Regions from separate parts of the Rhizobium sp. BK008 genome, predicted to be linked through region 3. Evidence: riboswitches for the same ligand, from Rfam matches in the RefSeq annotation. Region 3 holds a riboswitch; each other region holds the start of a gene.
What was found. A riboswitch is a leader RNA that binds a small molecule or an ion and turns the genes downstream of it on or off. The one in region 3 is predicted to bind thiamine pyrophosphate.

Region 1: another riboswitch for thiamine pyrophosphate. It lies ahead of thiM (hydroxyethylthiazole kinase); the one in region 3 lies ahead of FHT69_RS22265 (YkoF family thiamine/hydroxymethylpyrimidine-binding protein).
Region 2: another riboswitch for thiamine pyrophosphate. It lies ahead of thiC (phosphomethylpyrimidine synthase ThiC); the one in region 3 lies ahead of FHT69_RS22265 (YkoF family thiamine/hydroxymethylpyrimidine-binding protein).

The regions. Positions count from the first base shown of each region.
Region 1 covers NZ_JACIFK010000002.1:170,888-178,543, reverse strand. Annotated here, with positions in the region: gene FHT69_RS12310 (ABC transporter permease) at 1-425, opposite strand, end outside; gene FHT69_RS12305 (ABC transporter substrate-binding protein) at 484-2,130, opposite strand; gene FHT69_RS12300 (glycoside hydrolase family 3 protein) at 2,174-3,196, opposite strand; gene FHT69_RS12295 (GNAT family N-acetyltransferase) at 3,221-3,700, opposite strand; gene thiD (bifunctional hydroxymethylpyrimidine kinase/phosphomethylpyrimidine kinase) at 3,917-4,726, opposite strand; gene thiE (thiamine phosphate synthase) at 4,723-5,358, opposite strand; gene thiM (hydroxyethylthiazole kinase) at 5,355-6,158, opposite strand; TPP riboswitch at 6,209-6,305, opposite strand; gene FHT69_RS12275 (invasion associated locus B family protein) at 7,010-7,648, shown strand.
Region 2 covers NZ_JACIFK010000002.1:536,882-544,537, forward strand. Annotated here, with positions in the region: gene FHT69_RS13960 (thiamine phosphate synthase) at 196-801, opposite strand; gene FHT69_RS13965 (thiazole synthase) at 798-1,571, opposite strand; gene thiS (sulfur carrier protein ThiS) at 1,575-1,772, opposite strand; gene thiO (glycine oxidase ThiO) at 1,777-2,754, opposite strand; gene thiC (phosphomethylpyrimidine synthase ThiC) at 2,754-4,577, opposite strand; TPP riboswitch at 4,670-4,801, opposite strand; gene FHT69_RS13985 (LysR family transcriptional regulator) at 5,065-5,964, opposite strand; gene FHT69_RS13990 (VOC family protein) at 6,085-7,017, shown strand; gene FHT69_RS13995 (hydrolase) at 7,113-7,656, shown strand, end outside.
Region 3 covers NZ_JACIFK010000005.1:401,426-409,081, reverse strand. Annotated here, with positions in the region: gene FHT69_RS22300 (formate dehydrogenase beta subunit) at 1-737, opposite strand, end outside; gene FHT69_RS22295 (formate dehydrogenase subunit gamma) at 734-1,213, opposite strand; gene FHT69_RS22290 (LysR family transcriptional regulator) at 1,348-2,241, opposite strand; gene FHT69_RS22285 (ArsR/SmtB family transcription factor) at 2,312-2,653, opposite strand; gene FHT69_RS22280 (SDR family NAD(P)-dependent oxidoreductase) at 2,756-3,580, opposite strand; gene soxR (redox-sensitive transcriptional activator SoxR) at 3,660-4,124, opposite strand; gene FHT69_RS22270 (NADPH-dependent FMN reductase) at 4,208-4,783, shown strand; TPP riboswitch at 4,972-5,085, shown strand; gene FHT69_RS22265 (YkoF family thiamine/hydroxymethylpyrimidine-binding protein) at 5,076-5,684, shown strand; gene FHT69_RS22260 (ABC transporter permease) at 5,697-6,503, shown strand; gene FHT69_RS22255 (ABC transporter ATP-binding protein) at 6,500-7,300, shown strand; gene FHT69_RS22250 (ABC transporter substrate-binding protein) at 7,381-7,656, shown strand, end outside.

The DNA.
Region 1 (7,656 bases), on a different contig from region 3:
AAGATCGCGCCGACCGAGACGACGACATCGAACCTGCTGCCGCGCCGCCAGGCGGCGACGATGCCGAGGAAGGTGCCGAGCGCGAAGCTGAAAATCGTCGCCGTTCCCATCAAGGCGACGGTCCAGACGAGGGCATGGCCGAGCACCGAGGTGACCGGCAGCGGGAAATATTTGATCGAGCGGCCGAGATCGCCGGTGAAGATGCTGCCGAGATAGGTGAGGTACTGCTGCCAGAGCGGACCGTCGACGAAGCCGAAAGTGAGCTTCAGCGCCTGCAGGCTTTCCGGCGGCAATTCGGTGCCGGCGCTCGAGAACATGATCTGCACGGGATCGCCCGGCATCAGCCGGGGCAGGAAGAAATTGATCGTCGCTGCCGCGATGAAGGCTGCCATGTAGAAGACGAGGCGGCGAAGCAGGAAAGCCATGGGAACTCCGTCGTCGCGGAAGCGGCGTTTTCTGCGCCGCTTCCGGAGATCATGATGCTTACTTGACCGGCTCGAGAGCGAGCAGGTTCAAGAGGCGTGCCGGATTGGTCCGCGAGATCGACGGATTGACGAAGGGGTTTTCCTTGGTCGACCACCCGGTGAAGCGCTTGGTGTTGTACTGATACCAGTTCGGATTGTTGAACACCGGAATCATCGGCATGTTTTCGGCGACGATGCGCTGCGCCTTGTTCATCGCTTCCTTCTGCTTGGCAAGGTCGGCGGTCTGGGTGAACTCGGTGACGAGTTTCTCGACCTCCGGGTTGAACCAGCGCTGCGCGGTGAAGCGGGTCTTGCCCTTGTCCGAAGCGCTGAAGGCACGCTTGTAAGGATAGTAGGGCGAGGCCGATGCCGGCAGGCTGTTGATCGCCGCATCGAAGGTGCCGTTGATGAGGTTGCCGGTCCAGACGGCTTCCTCAGGCGTTTCGATCTTGGCGTCGATGCCGACTGCCTGCATGCCCTCGACGGCGAGGTTGACGGTGTCGATCCAGTCGGTCCAGGCGCTGGGGACGATGATCGAGAAGGAAATCTTCGTGCCGTCGGGATTGTCGCGGAAGCCGTCGCCGTCCTTATCCTTGTAGCCCGCCTCGTCGAGCAGGGCCTTGGCGGCATCGGCATCATAGGTTGCGAACTTGCCGAAGTCGGCCTTGACGGACGGGTCCGCCCAGCTCTTGTAAAGCTCGCCCATCAGGCCAGGATCTTCGTTCAGCGTCGGATAGCCGTAGCCGGCGACGTCGATCATCGTCTTGCGGTCGAGCGCCATGCTGACAGCCCGGCGGAATTTCAGATCGTTGAAGGCCTTCTTGTTGTTCTCGTTCGTCGTTTCCAAGTTGAAGAGGAAGGCGACCATGCTGCTCGGCGAATACCAATAGTGGAAATGCGCCGGATCCTTGGAGACATAGACATTGTCGATATCGGGAATGAAGGAGACACCCCAGTCAAGCGTGCCGTCGGCTGTCGCGGTCAGCATCTGGTTGTTGTCGGCAAGCTGCGGGAAGCGCATGCAATCGACCTTCAGGTGCTCGTTGTCCCAGTAGTTTGGGTTGCGGCACTGGTCGTAGGTCTGGCCGGTAAAGCGCGGCACTTCCGTCAGCGGGCCACTGCCGACCGGGGTTTCGTTGGCGAAGGTGACGGGATCGGCGACATCCTTCCAGACATGTTCCGGGACGATCGGCAATTGCGCGATCTGCTCGGCGGCGAGCGAGCTCGGATTGGCGAGCGTGAAGCGCACCGTCTGGGCGTCGACCGCCTGCACATCGGTGATGAAGGTCCAGATGCTGACGAAGTCGAGCGCCGGGAACTTCTTCAGGTAATCATAGGTGAACTTGACGTCGGCTGCGGTCAGCGGCTTACCGTCAGACCATTTCAGGTTCGGGCGCAGCTTGAACTCGATGCTCTTCAGATCGTCGGAGAGCTTGAAGCTTTCGGCCAGACGATAGACCGGCTTGTTGCTGTCGAAGCGGTTGAAAATAACCAGCGGCTCGTAGATGAAGTCGAGCGTCGACTGGCGCGATGAGGTCTGGTTGAACGGGTTGAAGTTGCGAACCCAGGTCGTCGCCGGTTCGATATTCGCCGTCAGAATCGTCTGCGCCATGGCCGATCCCGAAAGCAGCGTCAGCGCGGCGGCGGCAAGAAGATATTTTTTCATGTTTTATTCCCCTTTTCTTATGCGGTGAGAGTTGACGGGCCGGTCAGGAGACCAGCGCGCTGGCAAACATGTCTTCGACTTCTGCGTGGGCGGCGCGGACATCGACTTTGAGATTGCCGAGGCGCGCCTTGCCGGCGGCGATCCGCTGCAGGGCGGCTTCCGTCAGGGGACGGGCGGCCTTGGCGGCAGCTTCGCTTTCCGGAATGTCGCCGTGGCTGTGGAGCGCGATGTCGAAGCCTGCGTCGAGCACCTGTCTGACGCGTTCCGGCAAAGTACCTGAGAGCGACTCCATGAAGATGCAGTCTGATATCAGCACGCCCTCATAGCCCATCTCCTTGCGGATCACGTCGTGCATGATGGGCGAGATGGACGCCGGCAGCTCCGCGTCATAGGCCGAGTAGACGACATGGGCGACCATGGCCCAGGGCGTATCTTTCAGCGCGACGAAGGGTTTGAAATCGGTCGCGGTGAGCGTCTCGCGGCTGGCGTCGACCACCGGCCGCTCCTTGTGGGAGTCGAGCGTCGCGCGGCCATGGCCGGGAATGTGCTTGATGACAGGCATGTTGCCGGTCTCGAGCAGGCCATCGACCACCTCGCGGCCGAGGGCCGCGATGAAATCGGGATCAGGGCCGAAGGAGCGGGCGCCGATGACCGCGCTCGTCGTCTCGAAGACGAGGTCGAGAACGGGCGAGCAGCCGCTCGAAAGGCCGAGTTCCGTCATCATCGCGCCCATGGCCTGGGAGGAAAGGCGCAGTGCTTTTTTGCCGAGATCGAAATCGCGGCGCGCAAGTTCGGCAAACTGGCCGAAGCTGCGGAAGAGCGGCCAGGGGCCGGCATCGAGATGCTGAACGCGGCCGCCTTCCTGGTCGGTGAAGACAGGTGCGTCGTCGCGGCCGACGGCTTCGCGGAAGCGGGCGATCAGCCGCTTGGTCTGCTCCGGCTCGCGCTGATTGCGCCGGCCGACGAACAGGCCGAGCGGATTGGTGTCGCGAAAAAGGGCGAATTCATCATCCGAAATCGTGGGAGTGGGAAGGCCGACGAAAAGGGCGAGCGGGGTCGAGGACAATTCTGTAGCTCCGGGATCACATGGTCATTTCGGCGTGCTTCTCAGCATGCCTTCGTAGATGCCCTTGTCGGGGGCGGGGATGATGGTTGCGCCTGCGGTCTTGGCGTAGAAATCGACTGGCCCGGCATCGCCGATGAAGGCATAGGCGTGGCCGAGCGTCTTCATCGTCTGCAGGCAGGCGGAGAAGAGGGCGAGCCCGATACCCCTGCCGCGCGCTTCCGGGTCGACGCCGGTCGGGCCGAAGAAGCCGCGCGCCGTCGTGTCATAGCAGGCAAAGCCCAGCAGCTTGCCGCCGTCGACGGCGATCAGGCAGGCAACCGGCTGGTGGGAGAAGGCGACGGCGACTTCGCTCGCCCAGTTCTCGCTGAACCGTTCGCGAACCCAGCTGATGATAAGATGCAGTTCAGGGGGGAGGGCCGGACGGATGGAGATGCCGATAGCATCGGCTTTCCGTTTCAGGTCGGCGAGCTCAGCGGAATACAAGCTCACAAGCAGGTCTGCCACCTGTCACTCCTCCAGTTATTCCGTTATTGCGGAATGTATCCCCTTTTAGTGTTATAGATTTGGCCATCTGACCGGGCTTGTCAACAAGGTTTTTCAGAAGGTCAAAGGGACTGCCCGCACTGCGACTGCGGTTTCAACGCAAAGTAGCTGCCGAACGAAAAACGGCCCGGGAGGGCCGGGCCGTTTCGATTGGCTGCATCTATGCCGAGCGAGCGCTTATTCGCCGTCTTTCCACAGCACATGAAAATGCTGCACCGGGCCGTGGCCGGAGCCGACGGTGAGGCTTCCGGCTGCCGCGACCGCGCCGGCGAGATATTGCTTTGCGATGGCGACCGCCTCCCGCGCCGAGGCGCCCTTGGCAAGTTCGGCGGCCAGCGCGCTGGAGAGCGTGCAGCCGGTGCCGTGCGTGTTCTTGGTCGGCACGCGCATGGCTTCGAACCAGTGCAGGCCAGCGGCGGTGGCAAGGACGTCAGGACTTTCGTCGCTATCGAGATGGCCGCCCTTGACCAGCACTGCGGCCGGGCCAAACGCCCGCACCTGTTCGGCCTGCGCCGCCATCTCGGCTCGGTTTGTCGCCACCGGTTGGTGCAGCAGTGCGGCGGCTTCCGGCAAGTTCGGGGTCAGGAGTGTCGCAAGCGGCAGCAGCCGGCGGGTCAGCACGTCGACCGCCTCAGGCGCGAGCAAGGCGGCGCCACCCTTGGCGATCATCACCGGGTCGATGACGATCGGAATGTCGCGGTGGTCAGTCAGTGCACCGGCAACGGCATCGGCGATGCCGGCATTGGCGATCATGCCGATCTTGACGGCATCGACGCGCACATCGGCAAAGACGGCATTGATCTGGTCGGCGACGAATTGCGGCGGCACCAGATGCACGCCGCTGACGCCTTGGGTGTTCTGCGCTGTCAGCGCGGTCAGCACCGCCATGCCGTAGACGCCGCGGGCGGAAAAGGTCTTGAGATCGGCCTGGATGCCGGCGCCGCCCGAGGGATCGGAGCCGGCGATGGAGAGAACGTTGCGGATCATGCGCGGGCCTTTCGAATTTCTGCGGCGATGCGGCGCGTGGCCGCTTCGGGATCCGGCGTACCGCAGATGGCGGAGACGACGGCAAGGCCCTTGGCGCCCGCAGCAAATACTTGGGCGACATGATCCGCCTTGAGGCCGCCGATCGCAACCGACGGCACCGGCGAGGCCTTTACCAGCATGGCAAGACCGTCAAAACCGATCGGCTGCTTGTGATCGGCCTTGGTCGGCGTCGCAAACACCGGCCCGACGCCGGTATAATCGACCAGATCCGGATCGACGGCGGCGGCAAGCGCCGCGGTCTCGACCGAGAGGCCAAGGATCATGGCAGGGCCGATCATCGTCCGCGCCGTGCGCGCGTCCATATCCTCCTGGCCGATATGCAGACCGTCGGCGCCGATGGCGATTGCCGCCTCGACATCGTCGTTGACGATGAACAGGGCGCCGGTCCCGACAAGCGCCTGTTTCAAGGCGCGACCGGTCTCGATCATCCCGGCGGTGCCGGCATGTTTGTCACGCAGTTGCACCATCGTCGCGCCGCCGGCAATGGCAAGGCGCGCCGTTTCCACCATGCCGATCCCCGCGCAGAGATCGGGGTCGAGGACGAGATAGAGCGAAAGGTCGAAAGCCTTCATGCCGCCGATATCCTCGCTCTGGCGTCAAGCGTTTCGGCGTCGAGCGCTGCCAGCGCATCGAGGAAGCGCCAGGAGAAGGAGCCGGGGCCGGCGGCGCCGAGTGCCGCGTCTTCGCCGGCGATGGCGAAGGTCGAAAGGGCGGCGACCGTGGCGCCGAAAATGTCCTCGGGCGCCGTTGCCGCAAAGGCGCCGACGAGGCAGGTGAGCGAGCAGCCGAGCGCGGTGACTTGCGGCATCAAGGCCGATCCGCCTTCGATGCGCACGGCCCGCTCGCCGTCGGTGACGAAATCCACGGCGCCGGTCACGGCGACGACCGCCCGCTGGCGCTCGGCGAGCCATCGCGCCGAACCTTCCGCCTGCTCGACCGGGTCGCGGCTGTCGACGCCCTGGCCGCGGCTCTCTCCGCCGGCCAGCGCGATGATTTCGGAAGCGTTGCCGCGGATGATGGTCGGATGCAGCGCCAGGAGATCGGCGACGGCGTTGCGGCGGAAGGCCGTTGCATAATGGGCGACCGGGTCGAGCACCCAGGGCTTGCCGGCTGAGGCCGCCGCCTTCGCCGCCGCCTGCATGCCGTCGATCCATTGCGTCGACAGCGTGCCGATATTGATGGTCAGCGCACTGGCGATCCCGGCGAATTCGCCGGCTTCTTCCGCGGCATGCACCATGGCGGGCGAGGCGCCCGCGGCAAGCAGAACATTTGCGGCGATGTTCATGGCGACGTAATTGGTGATGCACTGAACGAGCGGCGGCTTCTCGCGCATCGCCTTCAGCATCGCTCCGGGTGTGGTCTTGGTCTGCATATGGCCCCTTTCAGGCGGGGGCGGCCACGGGGCGGTTCGTGCGGGCGATGCCGCGACCCCGAGCGACTCCCTCCGCCGGCATTATCCGGTTCAGGTTCGAAGGGTGCTTCTCAGCCCGTCTGTCGACGAACGCCCCTGTCTCTCATCGCGTTTCTTTTCGCAGAGAACGGGGCTGATGTCACCTCGAAAATGACAATCATGCGACCGACGCGGCGCGCGATGGCTATGGATGATTTATGGGTCGGGATCGCCTTTCATGAAGGACGAGAGATCGCCGCCGATTCGGGTCTTGACCAGGTTTTCCCGAAAGTCGTCTGCCGGTTCTCTTCCGGGTTGGCCGGGTCCTTGCCTTTTCGCCATGCGGCTATCCTCTCCTTTTTCAAAAGGAATAACCGCAGCAACCGTGGGTGAAATCAATTTCTAAAATACATCTTGGTATTTGTGAGGGATTGGCTGCCAGCCTTGGTGAGGGTGCTGATGCGGGAAAGCAGTCTTTTCTTTGAAAGAATGAAGTTCATCTTCCCAAGACTTTTCTACATTTGGAATAGCGCGAAGTTATTCACCCTATCCGTTCATCGGTGGAATTTTTCAATGCAGGCGAGCACGAGAACAGCTTCGCGTAAGTTGCGTGTCGTCTCATCGTCTCGCCATTCAGTTTCATTCCGCTGTCGAAATTTTGTGGCGATTTCGTTGCGGGAAGCCTCTCCCAGGGCGCCGAATTAAACTCCCAGAACGCGAAGTAAATATCTAACGGAAACTTTACCGTGCTGACACGCTTAGGTTGACCAAACGATGGATTGTAGCGATATGACTTTACACGCCAATAAAATCTTCCTGAAGTTGTATTTTCAATGAGCAAATTTTTGAAAGCCGATATGAAGTGGGGCCGCCAGACTGCCGCCTCCGTTCTGATATTCATCGCTTGGGCGAATCCTTCTTTTTCGCAATCTGCTGTTCCTGCCGATCAGGGAGCGGGGCAGGTGCAGGCGCCGGCGATAAAATCCCAGAAATTCGACGACTGGTATTATCGCTGCTCGGGTTCTGAAGGCACCGAGGCCTGCGAAGTCGCCCAGATCGCGCAAGTCGCCAAAGACGGCGAGAACGTCAACGTGCTGACGCTGGCGATCGCAGCTGCGCCGGCCGGGTCCCAAGGCAAAGGCGAAAAGGGCAGAGGCGAAAAGGGCAAGGGCGAGAAGGGCAGGCCGGGGCTGACGCTGACCGCTCTTCTGCCGCTCAACGTCTTCCTGCCCTCGGGCCTGTCGATCAAGGCCGACGGAAAGCCGGTTGCGAAACTTGACTACCGCAATTGCAACCAGGCCGGATGCTGGGCGCAGCTGGCGCTGGATACGAAGACGGCGACGGCGCTCAAGAAGGGCTCGACCGCCGAAGGGCTGGTGCGGCTGATGAACGGCCAGGACGTCAATATCCGTTTCTCGTTGAAAGGGCTGCAACCGGCCCTCGACGAACTTCAATCCATCGCCGCGAAGTAGCCGAATTT
Region 2 (7,656 bases), on a different contig from region 3:
TCAGCAACTCGGCAGAGGAAGAAGGCCCGCATCCCCGCGGCGGCAAAGGAGCCCCTGCAGGGTCAGGTGGTTTGCCTTTAAACGTCGCTCACTGTAGAGCATTTTACTACCCGCCAGTGAAGAGATACATTAGCACTAGGGATGCTATCTACTTGTATATCCTTCCAAAAGCTCGCATCGCGTGGCGGCACCTCCCTAACGCCACGGTGCCGTGCGTTCGATCCATTCGCGCGTCCGCGCTTCTGGATCGACGTTCAAGGTAATGTCGGTGACAACGGCCGCGGTGTCGGCGCGCGCGTCGAATACGCCCTGTAGCCTGTCGACATTCAACCCGCCGATCGCCACCAGCGGCAACGGCGCGACACGCCTCTTCCAGTCTGTGATCCGTTCCAGGCCTTGCGGCGCCCATTTCATCTGCTTGAGAATGGTGGGATAGACCGGACCGAGCGCCACATAGTCGGGCCTCGCAGCCAAAGCCGTTTCGAGCTCTGACGCGTTATGTGTGGAAAGGCCGAATTTCAGGCCCGCGCTGCGAATGGCATCAAGGTCGGCTTCCCCAAGATCTTCCTGGCCAAGATGGATGAAATCGCATCCCTCCTCGATCGCCAGTTTCCAGTAGTCGTTGACAACCAGCTGGCACTTCGCCGCTGCGCAAACGGCCTTCGAACGCCGGATTTCCTGGCGCAGGATTTCGTCCGGGCGATCCTTCACCCGCAGTTGCACCAGTTTGACGCCCAGCGGCACGAGACGTTCGATCCATTCGGAACTGTCGACGATGAGATAGAAGGGATCAAGTCTCATGCGAAAACGCCCTTTCCGACAACCGGGGTGGACGGTACCGCCATGTCGCGCGGCTCCAGCATGCCGGAAAGATAAGCGAGCCTTCCGGCCTCGATCGCCTTGCCAAACGCCTCAGCCATGGCAGGCGGATCGCCTGCGACGGCGACCGCCGTGTTGAGCAGCACCGCGTCGTAGCCGAATTCCATCACCGTTGCCGCATGCGACGGTCTCCCGATCCCCGCATCCACGATCAGCGGGATGTCCGGAAAGGCGCTCCGCATGGCGGTGAGCGCGGAAGGGTTGCGCGGACCGGCCGCAGAACCGATCGGCGCGCACCAGGGCATCAAGACCCGGCATCCGACGGAGACCAGCTTTTCACCCACCACCAGATCGTCCGTCGTATAGGGAAATACGCAAAACCCTTCCGCACAAAGAATGCGTGCGGCTTCGACCAGTTCGAATACATCCGGCTGGAGACTGTCGTGGTGGCCGATCACCTCGAGCTTGATCCAGTCGGTACCGAATATCTCGCGCGCCATCTTGGCGGTCAGGATCGCTTCGGACGCGCTGTGACATCCCGCGGTATTTGGCAGGACGCGGACCGCGAGCTGGCGGATGAGTTCGAAGAAGGCTCCACCGGTCTTTCCGCCGGCCGTTTCGCGGCGAAGCGAGACGGTGACAATCTCCGCGCCGGACCGGCTGACCGCCTCGGCAAGGACGGCCGGCGACGGATAACGCGCGGTGCCGAGCAGAAGCCGCGAAGACAGTGCAGCATCATAAAGAGAAAGCATGGATCAACCTCCCTGCATCGGGGACAAGATTTCGATACGGTCACCATCGTCGAGCCGGTGATCGGCTCGGTCCTCGCGATGCACGAGATCTCCGTTGACGGCGGTTGCCAGCCAGTCGCCCTCGTATTCCAGAACATGAAGGAGTTCGGCCAGGGTTACGGCCTCGCAGACCTGTGTTTCGCCATTGATTATCAGTTTCATGAGGTTAGCCTTTCAGAAGTGAATGCCGCTGGAGGAGAATATCGGCGGCCCGCACCGCCATGGCGGGCGCCAGCAGGAAGCCATGCCGATGCATGCCGGCGATCGCGAGCCCCTCCTCCGTCTCGATGACTTGCGGAATGTTGTCGGCAAACGCCGGACGTATGCCAGTCCCGGTCTCGACAACGCGCGCCTCGCCAAACGCCGGATGCAGCGCATAGGCCGCGTTCAGGAATTCCATGAGCGAACGCGCGGTAATCGGTCCGTCATCGTCAGCCTCGATCATCGTCGCCCCGACCATGAAACGGTGATCGTCGCGGGGCACGATGTAGATCGGATGGCGGGGATGCAGCATCCTGACCGGCCTGGAAAGGGTAATATCCGCAGTTTCCAGATAGAGCATTTCGCCTCGCACGCCGCGCAGGCCGGAAAGTCGCGGTATCGCCGCCGGCCCGGTGCAATCGAGCATGCCGGCAAACCGCCGGTCCTGCGGCTGGCATCCGCCGAAATGGAAGACGACGCCACGCTCGCGGAGCCTGCCGGCTAGTCTGGCCAGTGCGCGGCGTGGATCGAGATGCGCTTCCTGCTCGAAGAAAAGAGCCTTTTCGAAGCGGCCGGCTAGTGCAGGCTCGAGGTCGGCCACACCCTTGCGATCGATCCAGACATGACCGGTGGTGCGCGCGGCAAACCGGACGAGATCCGGAAGGTCGCGCGGCTGCGCCACGACGAGAGTACCGCGGCGACGAACCTCGCCGGGCACGGCCTCCTCCCACCATCCGGCCGCGCCCAGGCCCAATGTCAGGACAATCTCTTCGGCCGCTTCCCGTTCGCAATAGGGCGCGAGCATTCCTCCAGCAAAGTGCGAGGCGCCAAGTCCCGCCGCGCCGGCCTTTTCGATCACCTCGACCGAAAAGCCCCGCCTGACGAGCTCATGGGCTGCCGCGAGGCCGGCAACGCCGGCCCCTTTGACGAGAAACGTAGACATTATGCGTTACCCGGAAGGTTTTCGATCGGCATGTACAGGTCGCCAGCCTCCCGATATTTCGCCGCCATCGCTTCCAGCCCTTCCTTCTGCGCTTCGGCGCGGATATCGTGCGAAATCCGCATCGAGCAGAATTTCGGACCGCACATGGAGCAGAAATGCGCCACCTTATGCGCCTCCTTCGGCAGCGTTTCGTCGTGGAAGGAACGGGCAGTTTCCGGATCGAGCGAAAGGTTGAACTGGTCCTCCCATCGGAACTCGAAACGGGCGCGCGACAACGCATCGTCGCGCACCCGCGCCGCCGGATGACCCTTGGCGAGATCGGCGGCATGTGCCGCGATCTTATAGGTGATGACGCCCACCTTGACGTCGTTGCGGTCCGGCAGGCCGAGATGTTCCTTGGGCGTCACGTAGCAGAGCATGGCAGTGCCGAACCAGCCGATCATCGCAGCCCCGATGCCGGACGTGATGTGGTCATAGCCCGGCGCGATATCGGTGGTCAGCGGCCCGAGCGTATAAAAGGGCGCCTCGCCGCAGACCGCGAGCTGCTTGTCCATGTTTTCCTTGATCTTGTGCATCGGCACATGGCCGGGACCTTCGATCATCACCTGGCAATCCTTCGCCCAGGCGATTTTCGTTAACGCGCCGAGCGTTTCCAGTTCTGCGAACTGCGCCGCATCGTTGGCATCGGCAATCGAGCCTGGCCGCAGGCCATCACCGAGCGAGAAGGAAACGTCGTAAGCGCGGCAGATGTCGCAGATCTCCTCGAAATGCTCGTAGAGAAAACTCTCCCGGTGGTGGTGCAGACACCACTTGGCCATGATCGAGCCGCCGCGAGAAACGATGCCGGTGACGCGATTGACGGTCAGCGGGATATAGGCAAGCCGCACGCCCGCATGGATGGTGAAGTAATCGACGCCCTGCTCGGCCTGTTCGATCAGCGTATCGCGATAGACCTCCCAGGTGAGGTCCTCGGCAATGCCGTTCACCTTTTCGAGTGCCTGGTAGAGCGGCACGGTGCCGATCGGTACCGGCGAATTGCGGATGATCCATTCGCGGATATTGTGGATGTTGCGGCCGGTCGACAGGTCCATGACCGTGTCGGCACCCCAGCGGATCGCCCAGACCATCTTCTCGACTTCCTCCGCCATGGAGGAGGTGACGGCGGAATTGCCGATATTGGCATTGATCTTCACCAGGAAGTTCCGGCCGATGATCATCGGCTCGCTTTCCGGATGATTGATGTTGGCGGGAATGATCGCCCGGCCGGCGGCGACCTCCTGGCGGACGAATTCCGGGCTCACATGATCGGGAATATGGGCGCCGAAGCTTTCGCCATCGCGGCTCATGGCCTCCGCCTGTGCCTTGCGGCCGAGATTTTCGCGGATAGCGATGAATTCCATTTCCGGAGTGATGATGCCGGCGCGTGCATAGGCGAGTTGGGTTACGGCCTTGTCGCCCCTCGCCCGCAGCGGCTGGCGCTTGGCCGGAAATTCCGGTGTCAGCCGTTCGCCGCTGACAAAGCCGTTGTCTTCGGGACGCACATGGCGGCCTTCATAGGCCTCGACATCTCCGCGGGCGATCACCCAGCCGCGACGGAACTGTGACAAGCCCTGCTCGATACGGATATCGGCGCCCTCGACAGTGTAAGGGCCGGAGCAATCATAGACGACGACGGGCGGCTCTCCCGATGTCGGATGGACGCTGATCTCGCGCATCGGCACGCGGATGTCGGAGTACATATCTCCGGGGATGTAGATTTTCCGCGAGGCCGGTAGCGGGCCGGTGGTGACGGTGGGTGTGACGTTCTTTGCGGCAATGGTCATGGTTTGAGGCTCCAAGTTGCAATTGGAGACCCAGTCAATCAGCCGGAATGATGGAAAGACGCCGGCATGGAATCCACGCGGGAATCCGAAGCCTTCGAGCGCTTGCACCGTCCCTACGCCAGTATGAACTGGATCAGGTTCAACGGGTCACTGCGCCACAACAGGCAAAGCCATATTGTCCAGCAGTATCTCAGTCCCTTGCCGGGACCCCCCTGGTGAATGTCGCAAAGACTATGTCCTGGGCCGAGTTCGTGTCAACCACAGACCTTCCGTCGTCCGGCTCTTGGGCGTATTTTGATGTGGAAGCCGGGCAGATGACTGGATTGGGAGAAGGATGTCGCCGAACTTCCAAATTGTCGCCTTGAACGGGATCGAGCGACCGGCCACCGAGATGGACCGGAAGCCCCTTGGTGCGCCGCCTAAGATTCTGCAAATTCCTTTTCGAAAGACCTCGTTGGAGCAACCGCACCTGCTTTATCGGCAAAGCTCATTCGATCGCCGAGAGGAACGCCGGGATCTGTTGCTCGAAGAACTTCGAGAACGAGGCGATGCGCGGCGGCAGGGCCTGGTACGGGGGGTAGTACAGGGTCAGCCATAAGTCTGGCGGCGACCAGTCCCGCAGGACGTGGACGAGCCGTCCGGTCCGCAGATGCTCGGCGACATGGAACTTGGGCAGCATGGTGACCCCGACGCCGTCGGCCGCCATGCTCGCCAGCACCTCTCCGCTATTGGCGCTGAATGCACGGCCTGCAGAAATCGTGGCGCTGCCACTGCCGTCCGACAGTGACCAGGTCTCCCGTTTGCTTTCGCCGCTATAGGCCAGGCAATCGTCAGGAATGAGCTCGTTCGGGTGCTTCATGTCGCAAAACCGGCTGCCGGGCGCTGCGACGAGGATACGGCGCACGACGCTGATCTTGCGCCAGATCGTGAACTTGTCCGAAGGTGCCGCGGAAATGCGGATCGCCAGATCATAATCGTCGTCGATGATGTCGACGAGTCCATCGGCGAGCGAGATTTCGAAGCTGATCTTGGGATAGCGCTCCCTGAATGCCGAGAGGATGGGCGGCAGGACCTGCTGGCCGAACCAGGTCGGCGCGCTGATGCGAAGGCGGCCATGATCCGCCTTGTGGGAATTCATCACGTCCTTGCGCGCGTTGTCGAGCGCCTGCACCGCCGGCTGTATCTGGGCGGCGAAGATCGCGCCATCGGTCGTCAGCGACACTTGGCGCGTGGTGCGCACGAAGAGTTGCACGCCCAGATCTTCTTCCAGGGCCGCAATCGCCCGGGTGACGGCTGCGGGCGTCATATCGAGCTCGCGCGCGACCTGCGCGAAGCTCCGCTTCTCGGCAGCCAGCAGGAAGGTTCGGAGCACCTTGTAGTCGTTCATCGATTATTTCACCAATGGCAATTCACTGACAACTATTATTGCAATTTCCACGCCTGATCAACGGACGTAGATTTTCAATCACACCAGACAAACCAACACAGCCGCGGAAGGGCGAGGATCATGATCAAGGATATCAAGGGACTGCATCACATCACGTCGATGGCATCGGATGCCCGTCGGAACAACGCGTTCTTTACGGGCACGCTTGGCCTGCGCCGCGTCAAGAAGACCGTAAATTTCGACGATCCCAACGTCTACCACCTCTATTACGGTGATGAGGCCGGTACCCCCGGCTCCGTCATGACCTACTTCCCGTTTCCCGACGTGATGCGCGGCCGTCCCGGCGTCGGCGAGGTCAGTGACACACAGTTCGCGGTGCCCAAGGGCTCGTTGTCCTTCTGGCAGGATCGCTTATCGGCAAAGGGAACCGGCAGCCTGCAGACCGACACTGCCTTTGGCGCTCCCCGCCTCCTGTTCAAAGGGCCGGACGGCGAAGGGTTTGCCCTTGTCGAAACCGAAACCGATGGCCGAAAGGCCTGGACTGGCGCCGGCATCGACGAAAGCGTCGGCATCCGCGGCTTCACCGGTGCCAGATTCCGCCTGCATGACGCCGCTGCCACGTCCGAACTGCTCGGTTTCATGGGCTACCAGCGCACTGAAACGGATGGTGACGTCACCCGCTTCATCATCCCCGGCGGCAATGGTGCCGACACGATCGACCTCGAAGTCCTTCCGAAAACGCCTTTCGCAAGGCAGGGCGCAGGTTCCGTGCATCACATCGCTTTCGCCGTCGAGAACCGCGCAAAGCAGCTCGAAGTCCGCAAGGCCCTGATGGATACAGGATACCAGGTGACGCCTGTCATCGACCGCGATTACTTCTGGGCGATCTACTTCCGGACACCCGGCGGCGTCCTGTTCGAAATCGGCACCAACGAACCCGGTTTCGACCGCGACGAAGACACGGCACACCTCGGCGAGGCTTTGAAACTGCCGGCTCGCTACGAGCCTTATCGTGACCAGATCGAGGCCGGGCTGACACCGCTCGCCGCCTGACGTCGCTTTCCAACAATAAGGCGGCATAACTTTCAAGACGTGCCGCCTTTCCTGCCCCATTACCTAGCTTCAACCCAGTCAAAGGAAGACACGAGATGTCCAGCAAGCTTCAGGTCCTAACCCCGCAGAACAGTCAGATCATCTTCATCGACCAGCAGCCGCAGATGGCCTTCGGCGTCCAATCGATCGACCGCCAGGTCTTGAAGAACAACGTCGTCGGTCTGGCCAAGGCTGCCAGGATCTTCAACATCCCGACCACCATCACCACCGTCGAGACCGACAGCTTCTCGGGCAACACTTTCCCGGAACTGCTCGCCGTCGTCCCGGACAATGATATCCTTGAGCGCACCTCGATGAATTCCTGGGACGACCAGAACGTCCGCGACGCGCTTGCCAAGAATGCCGCCGATGGCCGCAAGAAGATCGTCGTCGCCGGCCTCTGGACGGAGGTTTGCAACACGACCTTTGCGCTCTCCTGCATGAACGACACAGACTATGAGATCTACATGGTCGCCGATGCGTCCGGCGGCACGTCGCTCGACGCGCACAAATATGCAATGGACCGCATGGTGCAGGCGGGTGTCGTTCCGGTCACCTGGCAGCAGGTCCTGCTTGAATGGCAGCGCGACTGGGCACGCA
Region 3 (7,656 bases):
AGAATGCCGGCCTGCCGGGCGATGCCGACGGCTTCGGTCATTACCGCGATCGCGTGCGGATATTCCGAACGCGTATAGACGAAGCCCTTGGTCGCGCCGGTGGCGAGCCCTGATATCGCCATGCCCTCGATCAGCACGAAGGGATCGCCCTCCATGATCATCCGGTCGGCAAAGGTGCCGCTGTCGCCCTCATCGGCATTGCAGACGATATATTTGCGGTCGCCGGCGGCCTCGAGAACGGTCTTCCACTTGATGCCGGTGGGAAAACCGGCACCGCCGCGTCCACGCAGGCCGGAATCGGTGACTTCCTTGACGATATCGGCTGATGTCATCGAAACGGCGCGGCGAAGGCCGGCAAGGCCGCCATGTGCCTCGTAATCCGCAAGCGAAAGCGGATCGGTAATGCCGCAGCGGGCAAAGGTCAGGCGGGTTTGTTCCTTGAGGAACGGGAGGTCTTCAACCTCCCCGAGACAGAGCCGATGCTCGCCGCCGTTCATCATCCCGGCATCGAACAGAACAGCCACATCCCCGGCCTTTACCGGGCCGTAGCCGATGCGCTTGCCGTCAAGCTCGACCTCAACTAGCGGCTCCAGCCAGAACATTCCGCGCGAGCCGTTGCGCACGATCTCGGCATCGAGGCCGCGGGCGGCGATCTCCTGGGCAATCGCCTTTGCCACCTTTTCGGCCCCGAGCGCCAGCGCTGCGGCATCGCGCGGAACATATATCCTGACCGTCATCGGCGTGCCTCCGCAACGAGTTCCGCCGCCATCTGATCATCGATCCGGCCATAGACGTCGCCGTCGAGCATCGCCGCCGGCGCGCAGGCGCAGAGCCCGAGACAGTAGACCGGCTCCAGCGTCACGCCGCCATCGAGCGTCGTCTGATGAAAATCGATACCGAGCAGCGTCTTGACGCGATCAGCCAGGCCATCGCCGCCCATCGACTGACAGGCTTCGGCACGACAGAGCTTCAGCACATGCCGGCCGGCGGGATGGTCGCGATAATCGTGATAGAAGGTCACCACGCCATGCACCTCGGCGCGGGAGAGGTTCAGTTCCTCCGCGATGACGGGCATGGCCTCCTGCGGCACATAGCCGAATTCTTGCTGGACCTCGTGCAGAATGGGAAGCAGCGGCCCTTCGAGAAAGCGAAGATCGGCGACGATGGCACGTGTGCGCGCTGCAATATCGCCTTCGGCGATATGAATGGTCATAAGGCAGCCCTCCCGGCGGCTCGCTCGTTGCGGAATGGCGGGCTCCCCCGGCCGAGTGCCATTCCGCAAGCAGCATCTCAGGGAAGCAGCCGGCGATCAATAAAGCTATCACGTTGCACGATAGTTTTTTTCTATCAGAGTTCCTCGTCTTGTACGAGCACTCTCGCCTCGTGCAGCAGAGCCGAGACAAGCGGCGTGAAAGGCTCGCGATAAGGGGCAACGAGGCCGACCAGATGATGCGCCTCCGGCTCGACGATCGGGATCATGCGGATTTCCACTGGAAATCCAAAGGATTTGGCGACGTTGCGTGGCATGATGCTGGCCCAGCGTCCGGTCCTGACATGCGAGAACAGCACGATCATCGAGTTGGATTCGAGCGTCGGATGCACGGTGGCGCCGGCTTCCGTCAAGTGTCGGTTGATGATGCGGCGGTTTTGCATATCAGCAGTCAATAGACAAAGCCGAAGATCGCCGACCTCTCGCCAGGTCACGTTGTCGCGATCCGACAGTGGGCTGCCGGCTGCCGTGATCAGATGATAACGCTCGGCATAAAGGGGAACGGTCGTGACGCGGCCGAGCGGCTCGTTTTCGAGATAGGTGATGCCGGCATCGATTTCGAGATTCTCGAGCATGCTCAGCACCTGCAGCGAATTGCGCGAGACGATCGAGAAGGTCACGCCGGGATGCCGTTCCTGGAAGGGCGTGGTGATGCGCGAAAGCATGGCGAGCGCGGTCGGAATGGCGGCAAGACGAATATGGCCGGAAAGGCCGCGGCGTGCGGCGCGCATCTCCTCGCGCATGGTGCGGGCGTCGCCCACGATGCGCCGGGCCCATTCGAGCACGCGCTGCCCCTCCGGCGTCAGCCCCTGGAACCTTGAACCGCGCTGTACCAGCATGACGCCGAGTTGATCCTCGAGCTGCCGGATGGCCGCCGAAAGCGTTGGCTGCGAGATGCCGCACTCCTCCGCGGCGCGGCCGAAATGCTTTTCATTAGCAAGCGCGATGAAAAATTCCAGCTTGTCGATCATCCGGCCTCCCGCGCCATTTCGCGTCCGGACCTATCTTCGACATAGCAGCCGTGCTCCGCAAGGGCGGTCGCTAACAGTTTTCTGCAATCGGAAAAAGCTCGAACAGCGATTCGAGGAAGGCGAGCACGCTGACATTGCCGATGCTGTAATAGACCAGCCTGCCCTGACGGCGCGTATTGACCAGGCCTTCGAGCCTCAAGCGCGCCAGCTGCTGCGAGACCATTGCCTGCTGTATGCCCAGAATATGTTCGATTTCACTGACCGTCCGCTCCTCATTCGCCAATATGCAGAGGATGAGAAGTCGGGTCTGGTGCGCCAGCGCTTTCAGCAGGTCGCTCGCTTCATGGGCTTTTGCAGCGAGTGTGTGCAATTCCTGGCCGGTCATCCCCGGCTTGGGTTTGGGCAACGGCATGCGGTATCTCGGAAGGGAGGCGATGAGGTAGATCAGTACAATTGCATATTCGCACAAGCGAATTGGCCAAAATGACGAAATGCCAAAAAAGGTCCAAGCAAATCAGCAGATAAGCTGACCGCCATTGATCTCGATCACCTGGCCGGTAATGTAGCCCGAGAGGGAGGGAGCCGCCAGGAACAGATAGGCGGGAGCGCAATCCTCCGCCGTGCCGAGCCTTTGCAGGGGGATGGATTTTCTTGTCTGCTCCAGCTTTTCGCGGGAGGAATAGCGCTCATGGAAATCCGTCTCGATCGTTCCCGGTGACACGCAATTGACCCGGATTCCATCCGGTGCGAGCTCACGGGCAAGCGCCTTGGAATAGGTCGCAACGAAGGCTTTCGAGGCCGAATAGATCGAGGAACCGGGGCTGCCGCCGGTCAGCGCCGAAATCGAAACCGTGTTGACGACAGCGGCGCCTTCAGCCGCCTTTAATGCCGGCAACAGTGCGCGTGTCAGCGCCACCACCGATGTCTGGTTGAGCCGCACGATCGCCTCATATTCTGCGTCGGTGAGCGTGGCCGCGGGAAACCGGCCAAGCATGGTGCCGGCATTGTTCACCAGCACATGCACCCTGTCGAAGAAGGCGAGAACGTCTTCGGCAAATTGCGCCGCCCCACCGGCCGCCGAGAAATCGGCGTGCAGCAGCAGCGCCCGTCTTTCGGATTCAGCCGTCAGCAGGAAATCCGGCAGCTCGCGTCCCGGCTTGCGCCCGGTATGGACGATCACTTTTGCGCCGCAGTCCAGGAACTGCCGGGCCACTTCGAGGCCGATGCCGCGGCCGGCGCCGGTCACGACGACATTGCGATTTTCGAACAGTCTGGGATGAAACACGAAGCCGTCCTCCTCGCGGACAGTGCCGCCGGTTGCGTCACTCGCCCTTAACATATGAGCGCGCCGACCGAAAGAAAGGCAGGTACCGATCTTTCCCGGGAGACGCAGCCAAGTCTCCCTCTGGGGAAGGGCTCTAGCTTTCGGTCTCCAGAAGCCGCGCACCCGACCCCTCTTTGCCGAGCCGATCGCAGGGATTGCGCAACGGACAGCTTTCGATCGACAGGCAGCCGCAGCCGATGCAGCCGGTCAGACGGTCGCGCAGCAGGCTCAGCCGCCTGATTCGCGCGTCGAGATCATCCTTCCAGCGCGCCGACAGCACCTGCCAGTCGCCGACGGTGGGCGTGCGTCCCTGCGGCAGCGACTCGAACGCCGCCTGGATTTCCGAAAGCGGAATGCCGACACGCTGCGCCACCTTGATGATGCCAAGCCGGCGCAGCACGTCACGGCCGTATCGCCGCTGGTTGCCGCGGGACCGGATGCTCGAGATCAGCCCCTTGGTCTCGTAGAAATGCAGCGCCGAGACGGCAAGGCCGCTGCGCTCCGCCACTTGGCCAACCGTCAGAAGTCTGCCGAGCGGCGCTGCAGGAATCGTATCCATCGGCTCTTGACCTCAATATTAGTTGAGGTTTTATAACCCGTGCTTCGATAAGCGTAAAGTCCAATCGCGACAAGGAGCAACGCATGAAAACACCCACCAGGCTGGCGGTCATCTATGGCAGCACGAGAGAGGGCCGCATCTGCGACCGGGTGGTCAAATGGCTGACGCAGGAGCTCGTCCGCTTCCCGCAATTTGATATCGACATCATCGACCCGCTCGATTTCGCGCTGCCGGTAAGCCGTGACATGGCACACCCCGAAATCGACAGGCTCGCCGGGCGGCTCGGCATGGCCGACGCCTTCATCATCGTCACCCCGGAATACAATCACAGCTTCACGGCCTCGCTGAAGTCGATCATCGATTTCTTCTTCGAGCCCTGGCAGGGCAAACCTGTCGCCTTCGTTTCCTATGGCGGCATATCAGGCGGCCTGCGCGCCGTCGAACAGCTGCGCCTCGTCTTTGCCGAACTCCACGCGGTCACGATCCGCGATTCGGTGAGCTTTACAGCACCTTGGAACCGCTTCGACACCGAGGGACGGCTCGACAATCCCACCGACGCGATGCGTCTGCTCGATCGGATGATGGCGAGGCTGGAATGGTGGACACGGGCGCTCGTCACTGCCCGCAGCGATCGCCCCTATGCCGACATCGCCGCCTGAGGCAGCAAGCTCCGGTTCCGTTCCCGGCAGGTACGGAACCTCGAGGGACACCCGGGCAGGACCTCCGTCCGGGTGTTCTCGACAGTAAGACATATCAGTCGATACCGGGCATGGCAGGCTCATCCCGACCGCATGGACGGGTTCGCAACTTTGCAGTTGCGGGGAGAAAACCCCGGTGATAGTTTCCGCGCCATTAACGGGGGAGCTCCGTATTGCCGGGGCTGAGATGTGAGGTGCAAGCCTCTGGACCCTTCAAAGCTGATCTGGGTAATGCCAGCGGAGCGAGGTTCAGATGTTCTCGGGCGCACAAGTGTCACTCTATCCGATGTCCGGCGATTTCGTCGGCATCATTCTCGATGCCGTCAAGGCGCTCGATCCCTATCGCGACCAGCTGCGCATCGAGACCGATGACATCTCTACGCTGCTGGTCGGCCCGCCTGACATTCTTTTCGCCGCCATGCACGATCTTTTCGTCACCGCCGCAAAGACCGGCGAACATTGCGTGCTGTCCGCCGCCGTCTCACGCGGCTGCCCCGGTGAGCCCGACGAGGCCATCTGCGGCGTCAACCCCTCCTCCGGCCAGGCAGAGCCGCTTGCTGACCGTATAGCGGCCGCCCTTGCCGCCGTTGAAATCGCCGCCGAGACCGGACAGCCGACCGCTGCCCAATTCTCGCTCTACGTCATGGGAACCGGCACCCATATGGACGAGATCTATGGCTGCATCGACTTTCTCAAACGCTCCGGCACTTTCGACCGCGCCAAGAATTTCTGCACCAGGCTTTCTGGCGATGCCGGCGCCGTCTTCGCAACCATTCGTGAGGCCTTCTATCGCTTCGGCGACCCCGAGGGGCATGTGACCCTCGATATCACGGTGTCAGCCAATAGCCCGACGAAAGCCTGAAATCGAACGCCGATGACACCGCTACCACCACTGGGTTCGCGCCTTGCCGCGCTCCGCGCCGCTCTCTACCGGGGCATACCTGCCCTGCTCGCCGGCTGCGCCTTTTTGGCGGCATGGGAACTCTATGTCGATCTTTCCGGGATCAAGCCCTCCATCCTGCCGGCGCCGTCGCGCATCGTCATCCAGGGCTGGCTGAACCGCGAGGCGCTGATATCAAACACCTGGCCGACGCTCGGCGCGACGCTTGGAGGTTTCGCGCTGTCGCTTGCTTTCGCCTTCGCAGCCTCCATCCTCATGGATTTCGTGCCCTTCATGCGCCGGGCATTGCTGCCGATCTTCATCGCCAGCCAGACCCTGCCGCTGGTGGCGATCGCGCCCCTCGTCGTCCTCTGGTTCGGCTTCGGCCTGCTGCCGAAAGTGTTGCTGGTGGCGCTCGTCACCTTCTTTCCGCTGCTCGTCGCCCTGCTGCAGGGCTATGAATCGACCGACCGCGACATCGCCGAATTGCTGAATTCGATGAAGGCGAGTCGCTGGCGGATTTTCTGCCTGGCCCGGCTTCCCTCCTCGCTGCCCTATTTCTTCGCCGGCCTCAGAATCTCGATCACCTATGCCGTCGTTGGCGCGATTTTTGCCGAATATGCCGGCGCCGCCCGCGGCCTCGGCATCTATATCCTCAACGCCAAGAACAATTTCCGTCCCGATCTCGTGCTCGCCGCCGTCGTCGTCAGCGCCGTGCTCACGCTCGGCCTCTTCGGGCTGACGCTGTTGATCCAGCGCCTCGTCATGCCCTGGCAGCCAACCGGGGAGCGGCGCCGATGAGCGATACAATGGTTGAACTCGGTAGTATCTCGAAGTCCTTCGACGGCATGAAGGTGCTGGGCGACATTTCGCTCACCGTCGCAGACGGCGAGTTCGTTTCGATCGTCGGACCGTCCGGCTCCGGAAAATCGACGGTGCTGCGGCTGCTGACACAGGCGCTTCGACCCGATTCCGGCACCATGCTTTTCAACGGCGTGCCGCTGGAACAGGCACCGCATTCCTTCGCCTTCATGCCGCAGCGCGATGCGCTGATGCCCTGGCGCCGGATCATCGACAATGCGGCACTCGGCCTCGAGGTGAAAGGCATGAGCCGCCGCGCGGCCCGCGCCGCCGTCGCGCCTTTGTTCGAGAGCTTCGGCCTTTCCGGCTTCGAACACCACTATCCTTCCGAACTATCCGGCGGCATGCGCCAGCGCGCCGCACTGCTGCGCACCGTCGTCCAGACGCAGGACATGCTGCTGCTCGACGAGCCCTTCGGCGCGCTCGACGCGCTGACGCGCACGCAGATCCAGGAATGGCTGCAGGGCATGTGGACCGAGCACCGCTGGACGGCGCTGCTGATCACCCATGACGTTCGCGAGGCCGTGTTCCTCTCCGACCGGATCTACGTGCTTTCGGCCCGTCCGGCGCGTATCATCCGCGAATTCCGCGTTCCCCTGCCCCGTCCGAGAAGCATCGCCGACCTCGGCTCGCCGGCGGCCCAGGCGATCGAAACCGAAATCCTGCAAACCCTGCTTCATCCGCAAGAACAGGATGATTTTAGGCCGGTCGGCCCAAAATCTGAATCGCTGTTCTAATTTATAGAGTTAGAGCATGATGTCGTCCGAAACCGCCGACACTTTTCGGCATCATGCTCTAGAGACCTGAGGAGGTCACCATGCTGCTTCTCACCCGCCGCCAGACGATTTTCGCCGCCATCGCGGCAAGCCTTGCCGGCCGCACCGCCTTCGCCCAATCGGCGCCCGCAAAGGTTCGCATCGCGCTCGACTGGACGCCCAACACCAACCATATCGGCATCTATGTCGCCAAGGCGAAGGGCTTCTACGCCGATGCCGGACTCGATGTCGAGATCCTTCCCTTCACCGATACCAGCGCCGGAACACTGGTGTCGAACGGCGTTGCCGATTTCGGCATCAGCAGTGAGATCGAGACC